3 regions of the Ruegeria sp. AD11(2025) genome follow, and region 1 is predicted to be linked to each of the others. Evidence: riboswitches for the same ligand, from Rfam matches in the RefSeq annotation. Region 1 holds a riboswitch; each other region holds the start of a gene.
What was found. A riboswitch is a leader RNA that binds a small molecule or an ion and turns the genes downstream of it on or off. The one in region 1 is predicted to bind cobalamin.
Positions count from the first base shown of each region.

Region 2: it holds a riboswitch for cobalamin, as region 1 does, so the genes downstream of both, ACR1XY_RS18330 (DUF1636 family protein) here and ACR1XY_RS19000 (hypothetical protein) in region 1, are expected to answer to the same signal.
Region 3: it holds a riboswitch for cobalamin, as region 1 does, so the genes downstream of both, ACR1XY_RS08795 (DUF1636 family protein) here and ACR1XY_RS19000 (hypothetical protein) in region 1, are expected to answer to the same signal.

Region 1 is NZ_JBQFZU010000025.1:7,355-12,879, forward strand. It holds gene ACR1XY_RS18980 (YbaB/EbfC family nucleoid-associated protein) at 1-194, opposite strand, end outside; gene ACR1XY_RS18985 (hypothetical protein) at 206-493, opposite strand; gene ACR1XY_RS18990 (DNA polymerase III subunit gamma/tau) at 580-2,331, opposite strand; gene ACR1XY_RS18995 (protein-tyrosine phosphatase family protein) at 2,465-2,968, shown strand; gene ACR1XY_RS19000 (hypothetical protein) at 2,970-3,377, opposite strand; cobalamin riboswitch at 3,459-3,680, opposite strand; gene ACR1XY_RS19005 (alpha/beta hydrolase family protein) at 3,822-4,679, shown strand; RNA gene ffs (signal recognition particle sRNA small type) at 4,719-4,817, opposite strand; gene ACR1XY_RS19015 (bifunctional 2',3'-cyclic-nucleotide 2'-phosphodiesterase/3'-nucleotidase) at 4,857-5,525, opposite strand, start outside.
Region 2 is NZ_JBQFZU010000023.1:202-5,726, forward strand. It holds gene ACR1XY_RS18320 (NAD(P)-dependent oxidoreductase) at 86-1,042, opposite strand; gene ACR1XY_RS18325 (LysR substrate-binding domain-containing protein) at 1,146-2,030, shown strand; cobalamin riboswitch at 2,103-2,311, shown strand; gene ACR1XY_RS18330 (DUF1636 family protein) at 2,406-2,786, shown strand; gene cobW (cobalamin biosynthesis protein CobW) at 2,783-3,838, shown strand; gene cobN (cobaltochelatase subunit CobN) at 3,842-5,525, shown strand, end outside.
Region 3 is NZ_JBQFZU010000007.1:39,252-44,776, forward strand. It holds gene ACR1XY_RS08775 (UbiX family flavin prenyltransferase) at 1-407, shown strand, start outside; gene ACR1XY_RS08780 (FecCD family ABC transporter permease) at 382-1,395, opposite strand; gene ACR1XY_RS08785 (ABC transporter substrate-binding protein) at 1,397-2,344, opposite strand; gene ACR1XY_RS08790 (ABC transporter ATP-binding protein) at 2,364-3,149, opposite strand; gene ACR1XY_RS08795 (DUF1636 family protein) at 3,146-3,502, opposite strand; cobalamin riboswitch at 3,597-3,796, opposite strand; gene ACR1XY_RS08800 (DUF3299 domain-containing protein) at 3,939-4,703, shown strand; gene ACR1XY_RS08805 (hypothetical protein) at 5,255-5,525, shown strand, end outside.

The sequences.
Region 1 (5,525 bases):
ATCGACGGGTCGATGTCCAGACCTTTGAGCTCACCCTTGGCAGTGGCGGTCGCCTTGACCAGACCTGCGCCGGATTCGCCGACAACCATCAGGTTGTTTAGCTCTTCCTGCATATCCGTCATCTTGGCCTGCAAATCCTGCGCTGATTTCATCATCTTGGCCATATCGCCCAGACCGCCGAGTCCTTTGAGCATTGTTCTTTCTCCTAATTGCGGGGGCGCAGAGCGCCGTGAATGAGTGTGGCACATATCGCAATTGCCAGCCCAAGGAACAAGAGGGGAGATCCAATGCAACCTTCGCGCATTGCTTCCCATCTGACATCGTCCAATACGGGGCCATAATAATCCCCGCTAACCACAATGGCAGCAAGGAACCACAGCGCGGCGATCACCCACTTGATAACACGTCGATTTCCTGTGATCGCGATCAGGCTGAGACTCACAAGAACTACGATCAACGGGTTGAGGGCCAGTGCCACGAACTCGTCAAGCATGGACGCAGGTCCTGACGTCGGGTCCCACAGCGGTCTTTCTTTATCGCATACCTCGGCCATCGCACTTGAAGCTGCAAAAGAGAGGATCAATCCTCCTCGAAGGGATCCCATTCGTCTTCCACCTCGGGCAGGGCTTCGGTTTCGACCTTGGCAGCGCGTTCTTCCGGTGTCTCAATCCGTTTAATGCGCGCTTTGGGAAACTGCATCAGGACGGCCTGCACCAAAGGGTGCTGCTCGGCCTGCGCCTTCAATGCCAGATCAGCTGCGTCACGGACCTCGGCGATGGTTGCCGCTTCCCCATCGGCGACGATGGACACCGCCCAGCGGTTTCCGGTCCACCGCTGTAGTGCCGAACCGATCCGGGCGGCCAGATCGGTGGGGGCGTTATCCGTCGGTGTGAACTCGATCCGGCCGGGTTGGTAGGATACGAGGCGGACGCCATTTTCAACTTCGACCAACAGTTTCACGTCGCGGTTTGTGCGGATTAGTTCCACGACATGGTCAAAGCTAGGATAGCGCGCAAGGGCTGCTTGGGTGTCTTGGGCCAGCGCGGCGGTGGGTGCGCCAGCAGGGCCACGCGCTGTTGTGGTATACGAAGCAGGAGCTGGCTGTGCAGGCGCATGAGACGGTACGGCCATGCCGCCACCGGGGCCTCCGTTCGGCGGGGGCGACGGTGCGTCTTGCAGCCGTTTGATCAGTTCTTCCGGGCTCGGCAGGTCGGCCACGTGGGTCAGGCGGATCACGGCCATCTCGGCAGCCATCATGGCATTCGGAGCCGCCGAGACTTCTTCGAGCGCTTTCAGCAGCATTTGCCACATCCGGGTCAGCACGCGCATAGGCAGGGCCTCAGCCATCTGTTGACCGCGGGCGCGCTCATCCGGTGAAACGGTCGGGTCCTCGGCTGCATCCGGGGTGATCTTGACCACTGATACCCAGTGGGTGATCTCGGCCAGATCGCGCAGCACCGCCAGCGGATCTGCGCCTTCGGCGTATTGTGCGCTCAGTTCGGTCAGGGCGCCAGCGGCATCTCCGCGCAGGATCATGTCCATCAGGTCCAGCACCCGCCCGCGGTCGGCCAGTCCCAACATCGCACGCACTTGATCGGCGCTGGTTTCCCCGGCCCCGTGCGAGATCGCCTGATCCAGCAGCGAGGTTGCATCCCGGGCCGACCCTTCGGCCGCGCGCGTGATCAAGGCCAGCGCGTCTTCCGCGATCTGGGCATTCTCAGCCGCGGCGATCTTGCCAAGCAGGCCGATCATGTCCTCAGGTTCGATCCGGCGCAGGTCGAAGCGTTGACAACGGGATAGCACCGTTACCGGCACTTTGCGGATCTCGGTTGTGGCGAAGATGAATTTCACATGTTCAGGCGGTTCTTCAAGCGTCTTGAGCAGCGCGTTAAAGGCGCTGGTCGACAGCATGTGGACCTCGTCAATGATGTAAATCTTATAGCGCGCGCTGGCGGCGCGGTAACGAACGCTGTCGATGATCTCGCGGATGTCGTTGACGCCTGTGCGGCTGGCGGCGTCCATCTCCATCACGTCGACATGTCGGCCTTCCATGATGGCCACGCAATGTTCACACTGGCCGCAGGGTTCCGTGGTCGGCTTGCCCTGACCATCGGGGCCGATGCAGTTCATGCCCTTGGCGATGATCCGCGCCGTGGTGGTCTTACCCGTGCCGCGAATGCCGGTCATGATGAAGGCCTGTGCGATCCGGTCGGCCTCGAACGCGTTTTTCAGCGTGCGGACCATCGCATCCTGACCGACGAGATCGGCAAAGGTTTCGGGGCGGTATTTGCGGGCAAGAACCTGATAGGCGGGGCTTGGCGTGTCGTTCATGTCTGCTCTGTCGGATTCGGTTCAGGAATGCAGCGTAGAGACCCCTGCCGCCCGCGTCCACCGCCGCTGTAGTCGAAATTCGGTTTGCAGGACAGTTTACGCATCGTAGAAACGTTCGCAGGAGGGCCACCTTTTGAGACTCTTTGCGATTCATGCTGTGCAGGTGGGAAATGGCACGGTTGCCCTTTCACCAATCCCGGGGCGCGGCGGCAACTACCTGCAGGATCTTCGTACCATCCGGGACTGGCAGCCGGATCTGGTGGTTTCCATGACCACTGAGGTTGAGATGCTGGAGGAAGGTGCCGCCGGATTCGGTGACGATCTTCGCGTCGCCGCCATCGGGTGGGCGCATCTGCCAGTCCCGGATTTTGGCGCGCCACCGCCAGAGGTTCGGGCCGCATGGGCCGAGATCAGCGCAGCGGCGGCACAAGTCCTGTCCCGAGGAGGGCGGGTGTTGGTGCATTGCCGGGGTGGCTGTGGCCGGTCTGGCATGGTCGCTTTGCGCCTTATGGTCGAACAGGGCGAACAGCCCGAGGCAGCGCTGAAACGTCTGCGCGCCGTACGGGCCTGCGCCGTTGAAACCGACGGCCAGTTGCAATGGGCGGCGCAGGCGGCCAGCGCCCGAAAGGGCAGCTAGCTTAGAGCGCCGCGTGCTGCTCCGGTTGCGCAACCGGACTTGCGGCCAGCAATAAAACCTCGAGCATCGCGCAGGGCGGGCTGGCCATAACATCGGCGGGCAGAGAGATGAACACATCCGCGAACATCATGTCGGCATACCTATCAAGTGAATCGGTGGAAACGTCGGACTCCGTGCCGCAAAAGATCCGAATCTGATCAGGCCGTGCGCAAAATCGGGCGGTGCAACCTTCGGGGCAATGGGTCAGTTCACTGCTGCCTTCGACCTGAAAATCGGGGGTTGTTGCGGGTGCGGCGGTCTCTATCGCCTGTGTAATGACACGCGCGACCCGTGCCAAAGCTGGGCAGGTCTTGCCGGTTCGCTGGCATACGGTGGCCGAGTATTCGTGGGTCTTTGTCTTCCAGATCATTGTGCGCCCTCCGCGCGTAGGAAGGGGCGTAGATCAGGTGTGACAGCATGCTGACGACCTGCCCGGACACCCCGCCCGAGTTTCGGTTTTGGTTCGATGGCAGGTCTCCTGACTTGCGGGTCATCGCGTTGCCGACCTTCCCAGCCTTTCGGCCAGTGGTATTTCGGCATTGCTCACCGCTTACAGTTGCGGGGGCAGTCGCGGCCTTGGTTCGTTCCGGTATAACCGGGGCAGAACCGCACCGTGTTCCCTTTTCATCTCGCCCAGCGATCGGGGTCGAGAACCATCACACCATCGCTAGCGGGTACGGGCGACCCGAGTCAAGCGGGCAATTTGCACGGCCAAGCGGACGTGTGGTCATGTACGGTCACTGTTGACTTGTGACGGGAAACACTGCGGACTGGAGAAAGTGAACCAATCGGTTCAAAATCCGGAGACCGAACCATGCTGGACACTGCACAAACCGATTCGACCGAGGACTTTCAGTTTCCGTCCGGCACGGGCTCCTTGTCGGCACGCCTTTATCTGCCAGCGTCCGCGCCCCGGGTGGCCGTGGTCATTCACGGTGCTACCGGCGTACCGAGAGATTATTACCAGCATTTTGCCCGCTGGCTGGCTGCCGAACGGGGGATGGCCTGTCTGACTTACGACTACAGCGATTTCGGCCATTCTCTGAACGGATCGCTGAAAGCATCACGGGTCAAGATGGCCGACTGGGCCTTGGTCGACATGCCCGCGGCCCGGGCTGAAATGCGGCGCAGGTTCCCCGATGCGCAGCAGTGGAGCATCGGACATTCAGTCGGCGGGATGCTGGGGCCGATTCAGCCCGACGTCGATCAGATCGACCGCATGATCTGCGTCTGTTCTGGCCCTGTAACGGTATCGGATCACCCCTGGCCGTATCGGGCGCTGGCTTTGCTGTTCTGGTATGGTCACGCTCCCTTGGCGGTGAAAGCCCTGGGGTACCTTCCTGGCAAGGCGCTGGGGTTCGGGGCGGACCTGCCGGCATCGGTATATTGGCAGTGGCGGCGGTGGTGCACCGCACCGCGCAACTACCTGCCCGAGATCGGGATCTCCTTGCCTGATGCGCGCTGGGCGCAGTCAGGGACACCCGTGGACCTGTTTACCTTCGAGGATGATGATGTGGTGCCGCCCAATGCGGTGTGGCGATTGGCCGATCTGTACGGCCCAGATGCGCGCCGTCACCTGTTGTCACCCGGTGAATTTGGCTTGTCGGAAGTTGGGCACATCGGCGCTTTTGCCCGCCGCAACGCAGTCCTTTGGCCACGGCTGATTGCATGACTTCGCCGGTTCTGGCGCTTTACGTTTGCTACAGGGAGGAAGTGAGAGGTTGGACATCGACCCAAGCGGGGCTCGTTGTGGCTGCTTCCTTCCGGACCTGACCAGGTTGGCGAGGCGCTCGCCCGCGCCAACCTCTCAACGCACGATATAGGCAACAGACGCGGAAATGACAACCCGTCAGAGCGTCAAACGGATCAGCAGAAAGCCGTCATCGTCTGCGCCGATCAGCTGTGGGGTGTATTCCTCTAGTTCAGCAATGTGATCGCGGGCCTTCGGACCGGTTCTGAGCAGGGTTGTCGCGCCGGGAAATGGAGCAAACTGAAAGGCGCGGGGCGCTTTTTCCAGCGGGTCCCGTGGCAGGGCACCCGAGATGTAGTCTCGCAATATGTGCTGAACGGGTCGTGCAGGCAGCCGGATCGGCTCGGCCTGGTCGACAAAAGGGAAATAGCCGCCCCCGCTGGCTCGGTAATTGCTCACCGCAACGACAAAGCGCTTGTCGGGTGTTACCGGGCGGCCCTCTAATCGGATGTCGTGAACACGGCGATGTGCAGAGGCGCTCAGATGACCTGAGGAGTCAAAGCGTGGAGGTTGCGAGAGGTCGATCTGATAGCTCAACCCTTGCAGAACATCGAAATTATGCCCGGCCCGGCTGGGGTCGACCAGGTCAGTTTCGAACCCCGGTTTGATCTGGTTGAACACGCTTGCCGACATTTCCAGCCAATCGCCGATCTGCGCGCCATTAACGACAACGGCCTGCAATTCGTTGGGAAAAACATACAGGTCGTTGATATGACGCAGGAATACCTGTCCAGGTGGCACATCCGCATAAAACCGCGGCCCGGCGCG
Region 2 (5,525 bases), on a different contig from region 1:
TTTTTCTGTAAGGTTCGATTTCAAAACTGGTACTCGCCTCAACTGCTCTACGTTGACAACTGGCCGTATTGCGCCGCGTAGTGCGTCATTCCGCCCTTCGGCCCTGCGGGATGACTTCGTAGCCCGGTTCTTCCGGTTCGTCATCCAGAATCTCGGGCGGAAAGCCGGGTGCTGTGATGTCCAGGCCAGTGGCCTCCTCTAACCGCCTGATAATGTTCGGAGACAGTTCTCGTTCGCCAAAACGGGCGATGCCATCGTCGAAGATGCGGATCATCACCGGGTTGATTTCCAGCGGCACTCCGGCCCGGTCGGCCACGTCCTGGAACAACCCGATATCCTTTTTGACAAGGTCCATCGTGAAGGAGATATCGCGCGATCCATTCAGGATGACCTGGCTTTCGGTTTCATGCACGAAGGATGTACCGGAGGAAATCTTGATCGCCTCATAGGTGGTGTTGAGGTCCATCCCGGCAGCCTTGGCGGTCACCAGCGCCTCGGCACAGGTGATCAGGTTGGCGGTGGCCAGATAATTCGTCAGCACCTTCAGGACCGAGGCCGAACCTAATTCCCCGGTGTGCAGAACTCGCCGTCCCATCGTGGTTAGAAACGGCAAAATCCGCTCGAATGTTTCGCGGTCGCACCCTGCGAAGATCGAAATGTTGCCGGTCGCCGCCCGGTGGCACCCGCCGGACACCGGGCAATCGACCGCGGCGCCTCCGCGTTCGACCACCATCGCGCCGAGACGCATAACCTCAGTCTCATCGGTGGTCGACATCTCCATCCAGATTTTGCCCGGAGCGACCTCGGGCAGCATCTCTTTCATCACGGTGTCCGAGGCGGCCGGGGACGGCAGACAAGTGATGACTGCATCACAATCCCGCATCATCTGCGCCGGGCTTTCAGCAGCTTTGGCGCCTTTGGCCACGTATTCGGACACCAGATCGGGGGCGAGGTCATGGACCGTCAAGTCAATTCCGTTGCGCAGCAGTGAGCCGGACAGCTTGCCGCCGACATTGCCCAAACCGATGAATCCGACTTTCATTTCACCCTCCCGAAGGTCGCCGTTTGTGCCGAGTATCCCTATTGCCTGTCGGAAAAGAAAATGAATAATAACATGCGATATAGGTAAAAATTTTTGGTGGTAAATGGATCGCCTTCCAAATCCCGTTTGGCTGCGCAGCTTCGAATCCGCTGCGCGCCATCTGAATTTCACCACAACCGCGCGTGAACTTGGCCTGACGCAAACAGCCGTTTCACTGCACATTCGGTCCCTTGAGGCCGAGTTGGGTCAAAAGCTGTTCACACGAAATGCACGGCGGCTGGAACTGACCGAGCTGGGGCAGTCTTATTCGCTGACGGTTCGGCGCGCTTTGGCCGACATTGCGCTGTCGACCAACAGTCTGTTTGGCTCGGCCTCGCGCCAGACCCTGACGATCCGGGCAGCAATTTCGACCGCGACCTATTGGTTGGCTGCCGAGCTGCCTGACTTCTCCGCGCAGCATCCGGATATTCCGGTCCGTCTTGTCTCGCACATCTGGAACGACAGCGGGACGCCCGGCGATGTGGATGTGGAAATCCGGCTGGGTTATGGCGACTGGCCGGGGGTGCGATCCCAAAAACTCACCGACGAAAAGCTAGTCCCGGTCTGTCGGGCTGGGGACGACTCAGCGAAACTGATCACCCTGCCGAACGGGCCACTGATTCACATCCTTGGATACGAGGACAACTGGGCGCGGTATCTTCAGGCCAACGGCATAGCGCCGCCCGACCAGCCGCCTCGGCATTCTGTGGACACCACGGTGGCAGCGCTGCAACTAGTGATGGCCGGTGCAGGATATGCCACGATCCTTGAACGGTTCGCAAAAAACGCAATTCGGCAAGGCGCACCGATTGCGATTGCGGGTCCGGCGATTCCCTTTGCCCAGTCGCATTATCTGGTCAGCGCTCAACGGGCCGCGCAATCCACGGCAGCGGCCGGTTTGTTTTGCGCATGGTTGCAGGACCGGCTGGTGGCGGATGCCGCGGATTGACACAAGCTGGTCGCTTTTCTGTTCTATGGGGTTTCTACCCCTGTCTCGCGCTTGACAAGGCCCCTGCCCGTGCCGCATGTCGCTTGCGTTGGTGTCCATCCTAGGATGGATGAAAAGGGAATGCGTCAACGGCCATCCGTCAAACGCAGCCGCCCCCGCGACCGTGACCGGAGAGGGTGCCCATAGCCACTGGCCGAATTGGCCGGGAAGGCGGGACATCCGACAGAGGCCCGCCTCTGACATCCGCAAGCCGGGAGACCTGCCAGCACGCGAAGATGAAACCGGGCGGGGTGTTCCGGTGTCGGGTCCATGTTGCGACACGTGGCCCGCATGAAACCCCGTCCCCCGCAAGGAGGATTTGGGGGGATGAGAGACATGACCGAGACCGCACCTGTTGAGCTGCTGGTCTGTACCACGTGCCGCCGTGGCCTGCCTGTCGAGGACGACGCGCAACGGCCCGGCTCCCTGCTTCATAAAGCGCTGGAACAAGCGGAACTGCCCGAGGGCATCACGCTGAAAGCCGTGGAATGCCTGTCGAACTGTGATGAAGGTTGTTCCATCGTGCTGCGCGGCGGGCCGGATCGTTGGACCTTTGTCTATGAACACCTCAACGAAAACGACCATGTCGAAACCATTGTCGAAGGTGCCACCAAGTACCTCGCGACCGAGGACGGCCTGGTCAAATGGCGCGAACGCCCCGAACATTTCCGCAAAAACTGTGCGGCCCGCATTCCCCCGATTGGAGCCCTGAAATGAGCAATCTCGAAAAACTCCCCGTCACTGTGATCACCGGCTTTCTGGGCTCGGGCAAGACTACGCTGGTCAAACACCTGATGCAGAACCCGCAGGGCAAGCGTCTTGCCGTTGTGGTCAACGAGTTTGGCGATGTGGGCGTAGATGGCGATATCCTGAAATCCTGCGCCATCCCGGATTGCCCGGCGGAAAACATCATGGAACTGGCCAACGGCTGCATCTGCTGCACCGTAGCCGATGATTTCATTCCCACTATCGAGGCGCTGATGGCGCTGGAGCCGCGCCCCGATCACATCCTGATCGAAACGTCCGGTCTTGCTCTGCCCAAGCCGCTGCTGAAGGCCTTTGACTGGCCCGACATCCGCTCCAAAATCACCGTGGATGGCGTGATCGCTCTGGCAGATGCCGAGGCCGTCGCCGCCGGTCGTTTTGCCCCTAGTGTCGAGGCCGTTGATGCCCAGCGCCTGGCCGATGACTCGATCGATCACGAAACGCCCCTGTCCGAAGTGTTCGAGGACCAGATCTCCTGCGCCGACATCATCCTATTGACCAAGCCCGATCTGGCCGGTCCCGAGGGTGTGGCGAAGGCGAAAGAAATCATCGCCGCCGAGGCGCCTCGTCCCCTGCCCGTCGTCGAAGTGGCCGAAGGTGCCGTGGACGTGCGCGTGGTACTGGGTCTGGAAGCCGCCGCCGAGGATGACATGGACGCCCGCCCATCGCACCACGACGGTCATCACGACCACGAGCATGACGATTTCGAAAGCATCATCGTCGAGTTGCCGGAACAGACCGATCCGGCCCAACTGGTCGCCAATATCGAACGTCTGGCCAATGAGTTGAACATCCTGCGCGTCAAAGGCTATGCCGCCGTTCAGGGCAAGCCGATGCGTCTATTGGTTCAGGCCGTCGGTGCCCGTGTACGTCACCAGTACGACCGCCCCTGGGAACCCGGCGAGGATCGTCGCTCGCGTCTGGTGGTGATTGCCGAGCATGACGACATCAAAGAGGCCGCGATCCGCGATATCCTCGTGGGCATGACCGAGGCCGCCGAGTAAGCCATGCACGTCGTCTTCCGCGAAAGCCACGGGTTAGAAGAAACCGAGCCCCCGACCGATCTGGGCCAAAGCCCGGCGGATCTGGTTGTGCTGTCCTTTTCCGACAGCGACCTTGGTGCTTTCGCGGCGGGCTGGCATCGTGGTGGCGGTCCCGAGGGGCGGATGCCGACGATGCGGCTGGCCAACCTGACGGCGCTGAAACACCCTCTGTCTGTCGACACATATGTTGAACAGACTCTGGAGGGTGCAAAGGGCATCCTGATCCGCCTGATCGGCGGTGTTCCTTATTGGTCTTACGGCTTGCAGCAGGTTCTGGCGCTGGCGCAGGCCAAAGGCATCGCGCTGGCCGTTCTGCCTGCGGATGGGCGTGAGGACACGCGGCTGGATGATTACTCCACCCTACCGGTCTCGACCCTGCGCCGCTTGGCGCATCTGTGTGACACTGGCGGCGAGGTTGCAGCACAGGCTGCACTGGCGCAGATGGCGCTGGCGGCAGGTCTCTATGCCGGCCCGGTGATGGGTGCAAAGACCTTACCCGACTGCGGCGTCTGGTGCCCGGACCGCGGCGTGATCCCGGTGGATATAGCGTTCACAAGCGATGCGAGACGTATCCTCGTCACCTTCTACCGCGCCTATCTGACATCGGCCGACACTGCTCCGGTCGCCGCCCTGATCCGCAGCCTACGGGACCGGGGACTGGATGCGGTTGGCCTGTTCGCTCCTTCGTTGAAAGCGCCAGCCGCCGCTGAATGGCTGCGTGAACAGGTCGTTGTATCGGAGCCCTCAGCGATCATCAACGCCACCTCTTTCTCGGGCAAAGGCGCATCGGGCACTTCGCCCTTGGACGCGGCAAACGTGCCGGTGTTTCAGGTCGCCCTCGCCACCTCGCGCCGCAAAGCGTGGGCCGAGGCGGAACGGGGCCTGTCGCCTGCCGACCTTGCCATGCATGTGGTACTGCCCGAGGTGGACGGCCGGATTTCGGCCGGCATTGCCTCCTTCAAAGAACCCGGCAAGCGCGATCCGCATCTGGAATATTCCCGTTTCGCCCATCGTGCCGAGCCTGAGCGGATCGAAGCCATTGTCGACCGCGTCACCGGCTGGTTGAACCTGCACGACAAGCCCAAAGCGGATCAGGTTCCCGCACTGGTGCTGTCCACCTACCCCGGCAAGAACTGGCAGATGGCCCATGCGGTTGGCCTCGACGCGCTGGCTTCAGCCGAAGCAATGCTGTCCGACCTGCAAGGCGAAGGTTATGATACCGGACCGGCGGAGCCGATTGCCGAGACCTTGCTGGACGCACGTGTTTCGTGGTCGCTGGACGACTATCAAACCGCACTCGCGGACCTACCGGAACAACTACGCACCGACCTGCAAACAGTGTGGGGCAACCCCGAGAACGACCCGGCCTTCGCCAATGGTGCGTTCCACTTTACCGCTCTGCAGCGCGGCAAGGCGCTGGTCGCGCTGCAACCCGAACGCGGCACGCCCGAGTTGCGCGATGACGACTATCATGACCTCTCACGCACTCCACGCCACGGCTATGTGGCCTTCTATCTCTGGCTCCGCAAAGGATTGGGCGCGGATGCTCTGATCCATATCGGTGCGCATGGGACACTGGAATGGCTTCCCGGCAAATCGGTCGCCTTGTCCGCCGATTGCTGGCCCGAGGCGCTGATCCGCGATCTGC
Region 3 (5,525 bases), on a different contig from region 1:
ACAACATTGGCGCTAGCATTGCGTCAGGATCGGTCCCGGTGACGGGGATGATCGTGGCACCCTGTTCGATGCGGTCACTGGCGGCAATCGCGCATGGTCTGGATGACAACCTACTAACCCGCGCCGCCAGCGTCCAACTGAAGGAACGCAGGCGTCTGGTCCTGCTGACCCGCGAAGCGCCGCTGACATTGGTACATCTTCGGAACATGACAACCGCCACCGAAATGGGCGCGATTGTCTTGCCGCCTGTACCGGCCTTCTATCTGAAACCGCAATGCGTGTCGGATATCGTCGTCCAGATTGCCGCCCGCGCGATCGATCTGTTGGGAGTATCCGCGCCGGTGGCAAATCAATGGGCCGAAGCAGGAGTGATACCTGGCTCTAGTGCTGAGCCCTTGCGGTCCTGAACAGCAGCAGAAAAACAAACACCGAACCGATCGAGGTTGTCACGATCCCCACCGGCAACTCCTGTGGCGCCAGAAGAAGCCTGCTGAGAATGTCGGATCCCGTCAGCAAGGCCGCACCCACAATCGCCGCCGTGGGTAGAAGCCGATTGTGCAGCGGTCCGGCGATACCGCGGGCGATATGAGGCACCATCAGGCCGACAAAGCCGATCACACCTGCGACCGAGACGAATACGGCGGTGGCAAGGGCCGCAGTGAAGAACATGCTGAACCTCAGGCCCTGGACCGGTACGCCCAGCGTGGCGGCGGTCAAGTCTCCGGTCAGCAGGGCGTCCAGCCAGCGGCTGCGATACAGCGAATAGGACAGGATCAGCAGCAGTCCGACGCAGACCAGTGGGAAGGTTTCCCAACGTGCCAGACCCAGCCCGCCCAGCATCCAGAAGATGACCGTATGCGCCGCGCGGCTGTCGCCCGCGAAGATCAGATAATTGGTGATGGCCGAGAACAGGAAGGAAACCGCCAGTCCGGCAAGGATCAGTTTTTCCGGTGCGCTTGTGCGCATGGCGTGCACCAGCGCAAGCACGATGCCCGACGCCACAAGACCGCCGCAAAACGCCGCCAGCGGCAAGGTCCAGAAACCCAGAATATCGCCGGTCACGGTGATGACGAACACGGCTCCTGCTGCCGCGCCCGAGGATAGACCAAACAGGAAGGGGTCGGCCAGATCGTTGCGCGTGGTGGTCTGCAGAACCACGCCGACAATCCCCAGCCCGGCACCAATGACGGCCGCGAACAATGCGCGGGGCAGGCGCAGGTCAAACACGATCCGGTGCAGCGCCGACATCTCTCCGTCGATCATCCCGGTGCCCAACAGGACAGCGTTGAATGCGTCTGTCGCTGGAATGGGTGTGGTTCCGTAGACGGTCGAAATCAGCAAAAGGACGGTCAGAACGACCGCCCCCAGCACGAGCACAAGGCTCAATCGGTTCATATCAGTTGAGGCCCGGGTGCATGGCGTTGGCCATTTTCGAGATCGCCTCGATATTTGCCGGTCCAGGGGTTAGTTCCTCGTACCGCAGGCCGATCCAGCGCTCGTTCTTCACGGCGTCGGTTTGTGACATTACCGGATGCTCCTGCAGGAACTTGAATGTATCTCCCGCGCCATTGCCGGTCTGGTAGTCCAGCAACACCAGGAATTCCGGGTTGGATGCGGCAACAGCCTCCCATGAGGTGCGACCCCAGCTGGTGTCCATGTCATGGGTGACGTTCTCGCCGCCGGCGGCCGCGATCATCGCATCGGGAATGGCGAATTTACCGGCGGTGAAGGGCGCGTCTGCCGGGCCATCCAGCAGGAAGACACGCGGTTTGGCCAGATCGGCGGTCTGTGCTTCGATCGCGGCCAGTTCTTCTTTCCAGCCGCCGACCAGTGCTTCCGCCTTGTCGTCGACATGCATGACCTTGCCCAGACGCAGCACATCGTCGAACAACAGATTCATGCTGGCTTCGGGGCGATCCTTGTCCAGATGCACGCAGCTTTCGGTCAGGATCATGGTCTTGATGCCAAAAGGCTCCAGAGTGTCGGGTGTCACGTCGCCGCCAGGTTTCATGCCGTAATACCAACCGGCGAAGAACAGGTCGGGTTCGGCCGCAACCAGATTTTCAACGGTCGGGTATTTCGGCGCAAGTTCGGGGATGTTACCGCGCAGGGTGTCGAATTCGGGGCTGGTCTTGTACCAGCCGGTGATGCCGGTCAGGCCCACGATCTTGTCCTGCAGGCCAAGGGCAAAGGCCATGTCGGTCATGTTCATGTCATGAACGACCAGCCTTTCGGGTTGAGATTCGAAAACCAGCGGTTCACCGCAATTGTCAATCGTTACCTCATGCGCGGAGGCGCTGCCTGCCATGGCGGTGATCAGGGCCGCAGACCAGATATGTTTCATTGGGGAGAGTTTCCTTAAGTTAATTTGAAACTGGGGTTCTTCGGATATCCAGTGCCGGGATCACTCGGCCTTCATGCTGGAAACACAGATAATCGACGCCAAACGTGTCGCGCACATGCGCGGGCGTCAGCACTTCGGCCACGGGGCCGAAACTGGTCAGACGCGTGGATTTCATCAGCGCCACGTGGGTGGCAAACTCGGGGATCATGACCAGATCGTGCACGATCATGACCACCGTGATGCCCAGTTCGGCCACCAGCGACAGCATTCTCCCCTTGGCGTCCGGGTCCAAATGGTTGGTGGGTTCATCCAGAAACAACAGAGACGGGTTTTGCGCCAGGGCGCGGGCGATATGCGCGCGCTGGCGTTCACCGCCGGACAGCAGGGCCATCCGCTTGTCCGCCAGTGAGCCCAGCCCGGTCAGGTCCAGTATCCGATCAAGCTCGACCGCGTGGTCTTCGGCGGATCGGTCTGAGCGGATCGGAATCTGACCCAGCGCTACATAGTCTCGCAGCAGCAGCCGACCGTCCGGGAACTCCTGCTGGCTGACAACGGCGATCATGCGTGCACGGTCTTTGGACGACATCTGTTTCAGGCTGCGCCCATCGACAAGAACGTCGCCCAGAACCATCTCGGCTGCACCGCATAAAAGGTTCAGAAGCGTTGTTTTCCCGGCCCCGTTTGGTCCGGCTATGGCCAAAACCGCACCCCTGTCCAGTTCGAAGGATGCTCCCTGTAGTAGGACGTCGCCGTTGAGTGCGTAGTATTCTAGGCCACGCGCGATCAGAAACGCTGAGTTTGTCACGGGTGCACCTCCACGTTCAGACGGGGCATACGAGCCAAGGTTTTGTTGAACAATGCACGCGGACGGTCAGAAGCATTGGTCCAGCCGTCCCCACTGTCTTGGAATTGCCGCGCAAACTGGGCCAGAGCATCAATGTCCTGCGAGGATTTGACGTCACCAAACAGGTATTGCGCTTTGTCAACAGCCTGAAAGCCTACGGTTGTCGGTCGGTCACAACCAGCCATGCAGGAAACCATGCGTATGGAAAACCCGGAAGGTAGCCGGTGCGTCAGCGCCTTTCCGATCGCTTGCGCGGCGTCCGTGCCGTTGCAGGTCTCGCAAATCAGCAGGAAGTGTTGGGGATCGTTTGCCATTGCCCACTCCGCTTATTGCCGAAGCGAGGTGGCGGCAATGTAATAGCGTAACGCGTTCGTCACTTTGCCTCCTTCCGGGACGCCCCGCCCCGGGTTGATTGAAAACATGATGGCAGGTCTCCTGACTTGCGGGTCTTGGCTTGGCCATCCTTCCCGGCCTGTGGGCCAGTGGATTTATGGCGTCGCTCACCGCTTACAGTTGCGGGGGCAGTCACGGAGTTGGCGCCGGTTAGCGGACCTCACCGTATTCCCTTTTCATCCCCAATTGGGGGAACCATCATCAGATTGACTGCCCGAGATCGCCCAGTGCGTCAATATGAAAGTTTCATCCTGTTCGTTCGTTACCGGCCAGCTCTGAGGCATAAGGGTGGCCAGTTAAGGACGTTGTTCGCAAAAACTGGCTGGAATGATCTCGGCAGGGAGATAGACTCAGATCATGCGATATTGGTTTCACCTTGCAACGATTCTGGCATTGAGCCTGTGCGGTTCTTCTGCGCTGGCGGCACCGGGGGCTGAACTGGAATGGTCCGAATTGCCTGACCCGTCCGTTCAGGTCTTCGAAGACCCCTACCGCGATCTCAGCCCGGAGCAGTTCGACGATCTGATTTTCGTCGTGCGCCTGCGCGGCAGGCTGCGTCAGGAAGTGGGCAGCCCCGATGAGCGGCGGAAGTGGCAGGAGCTTCTGGTCGAAACCGAGGAAGCCCTGGCTGCGGACGGCATCGATATCGACTGGCTGCTGGACCAGCGACTTGTCGTCGCCCAGCGCCGGGATCGTGCCGGTGCGGCCGGAAACCCTGAATTCGACGGTCAAACGGTGACGCTGGCGGGGTTTGCCATTCCGGCGCCGCCCGATGCGGATGGGCACCCCATCGCTTATCTGGTGCCTCAGCCCGGGATGTGCAGCCACTTGCCGCCGCCGCCGCCCAATCAGATGATCCGGGTACGGCTGAACGGCGACTGGGAGCCCGGTTACGTCCACGAGCCGGTTCGTTTGACCGGAAAGCTGACCATCGATCCGTCAGAACAAAACACAATGGTGGTGGATGGGCTGATGCCCATGCGCGCGACGTTCCAGCTGGAGGCCGACAGTGTCGAAACCCTGGAAACACAGGGCGGCGGACTGAAGTGGACGCAGAGCTCGGCCGAACGCTTCCGTGCTGCAGGCAACAGCAAAACCGGCGCGGAGAAGGCGTCTGAGTGACGGGATCACCGGATCGCCCCCCAGGCTGCCTTGCCGATTTCCTCCTGAACAGAACCGATCGTCTTTGGGATTTGAAAAACCTTAATTTCAGGGTGCGCTGAGATTTCTTTTTAGGTGTACAAGTGACGACGATTTGAGCCTCTTCAGAGGTGCTGGATGTATTGATGACACCCATTAACCTTGCAGAGGTTGACCTCGCGGGCGGCGAACAGCGCATGCCGCTGGTGCGCTATTCCCGGCTGTACAGGGCGATTGGCTCATCTATGCGCAGGTATTCGAACGCCGAAACATCGCGATCTTCGCCGAACATCGGGTCAAGTCGAACGCGATGGAATGGCTGGTGGCCTGTGCGATAGTCTATCAGCCCGACCCGGAGCCTTCGCAATATCATGCACTTGCGATGGAAGTCATGAAACGGCAGGGTTGAACGGGCTGTAAATCGCCCTTTATCACAAAGGTGTCGGCAACCCTTTCGAGCCCCAGTGGTCTTGGATATGACGGGTGGAACGCCGCCAAAGTCCTGCCTGCGTAGAACGATCAGGAGCGCATCTATGAAGTATCGCCGTCCGGCCCTTGCCGCCATTCTCTGTGCGCTGCCTGTTGCGGCTCTGGCCGAAACCACGCAAGTCGAGCCGGGCCTGATGGTCGAGCTGAATGCGGTGGAAGAGGTCGAAAGCGCCTGCCGCCTGACCTTTCTGGTCGAAAACCAAACCACAACGTCGATAGACAGTGCCAGTTATCAGGTGGTTATATTCGATGCCGCGGGTGTTTTCGAACGGATCACTCTTTTCGGGTTTCGGGACCTGCCGGCAGAACGCCCGC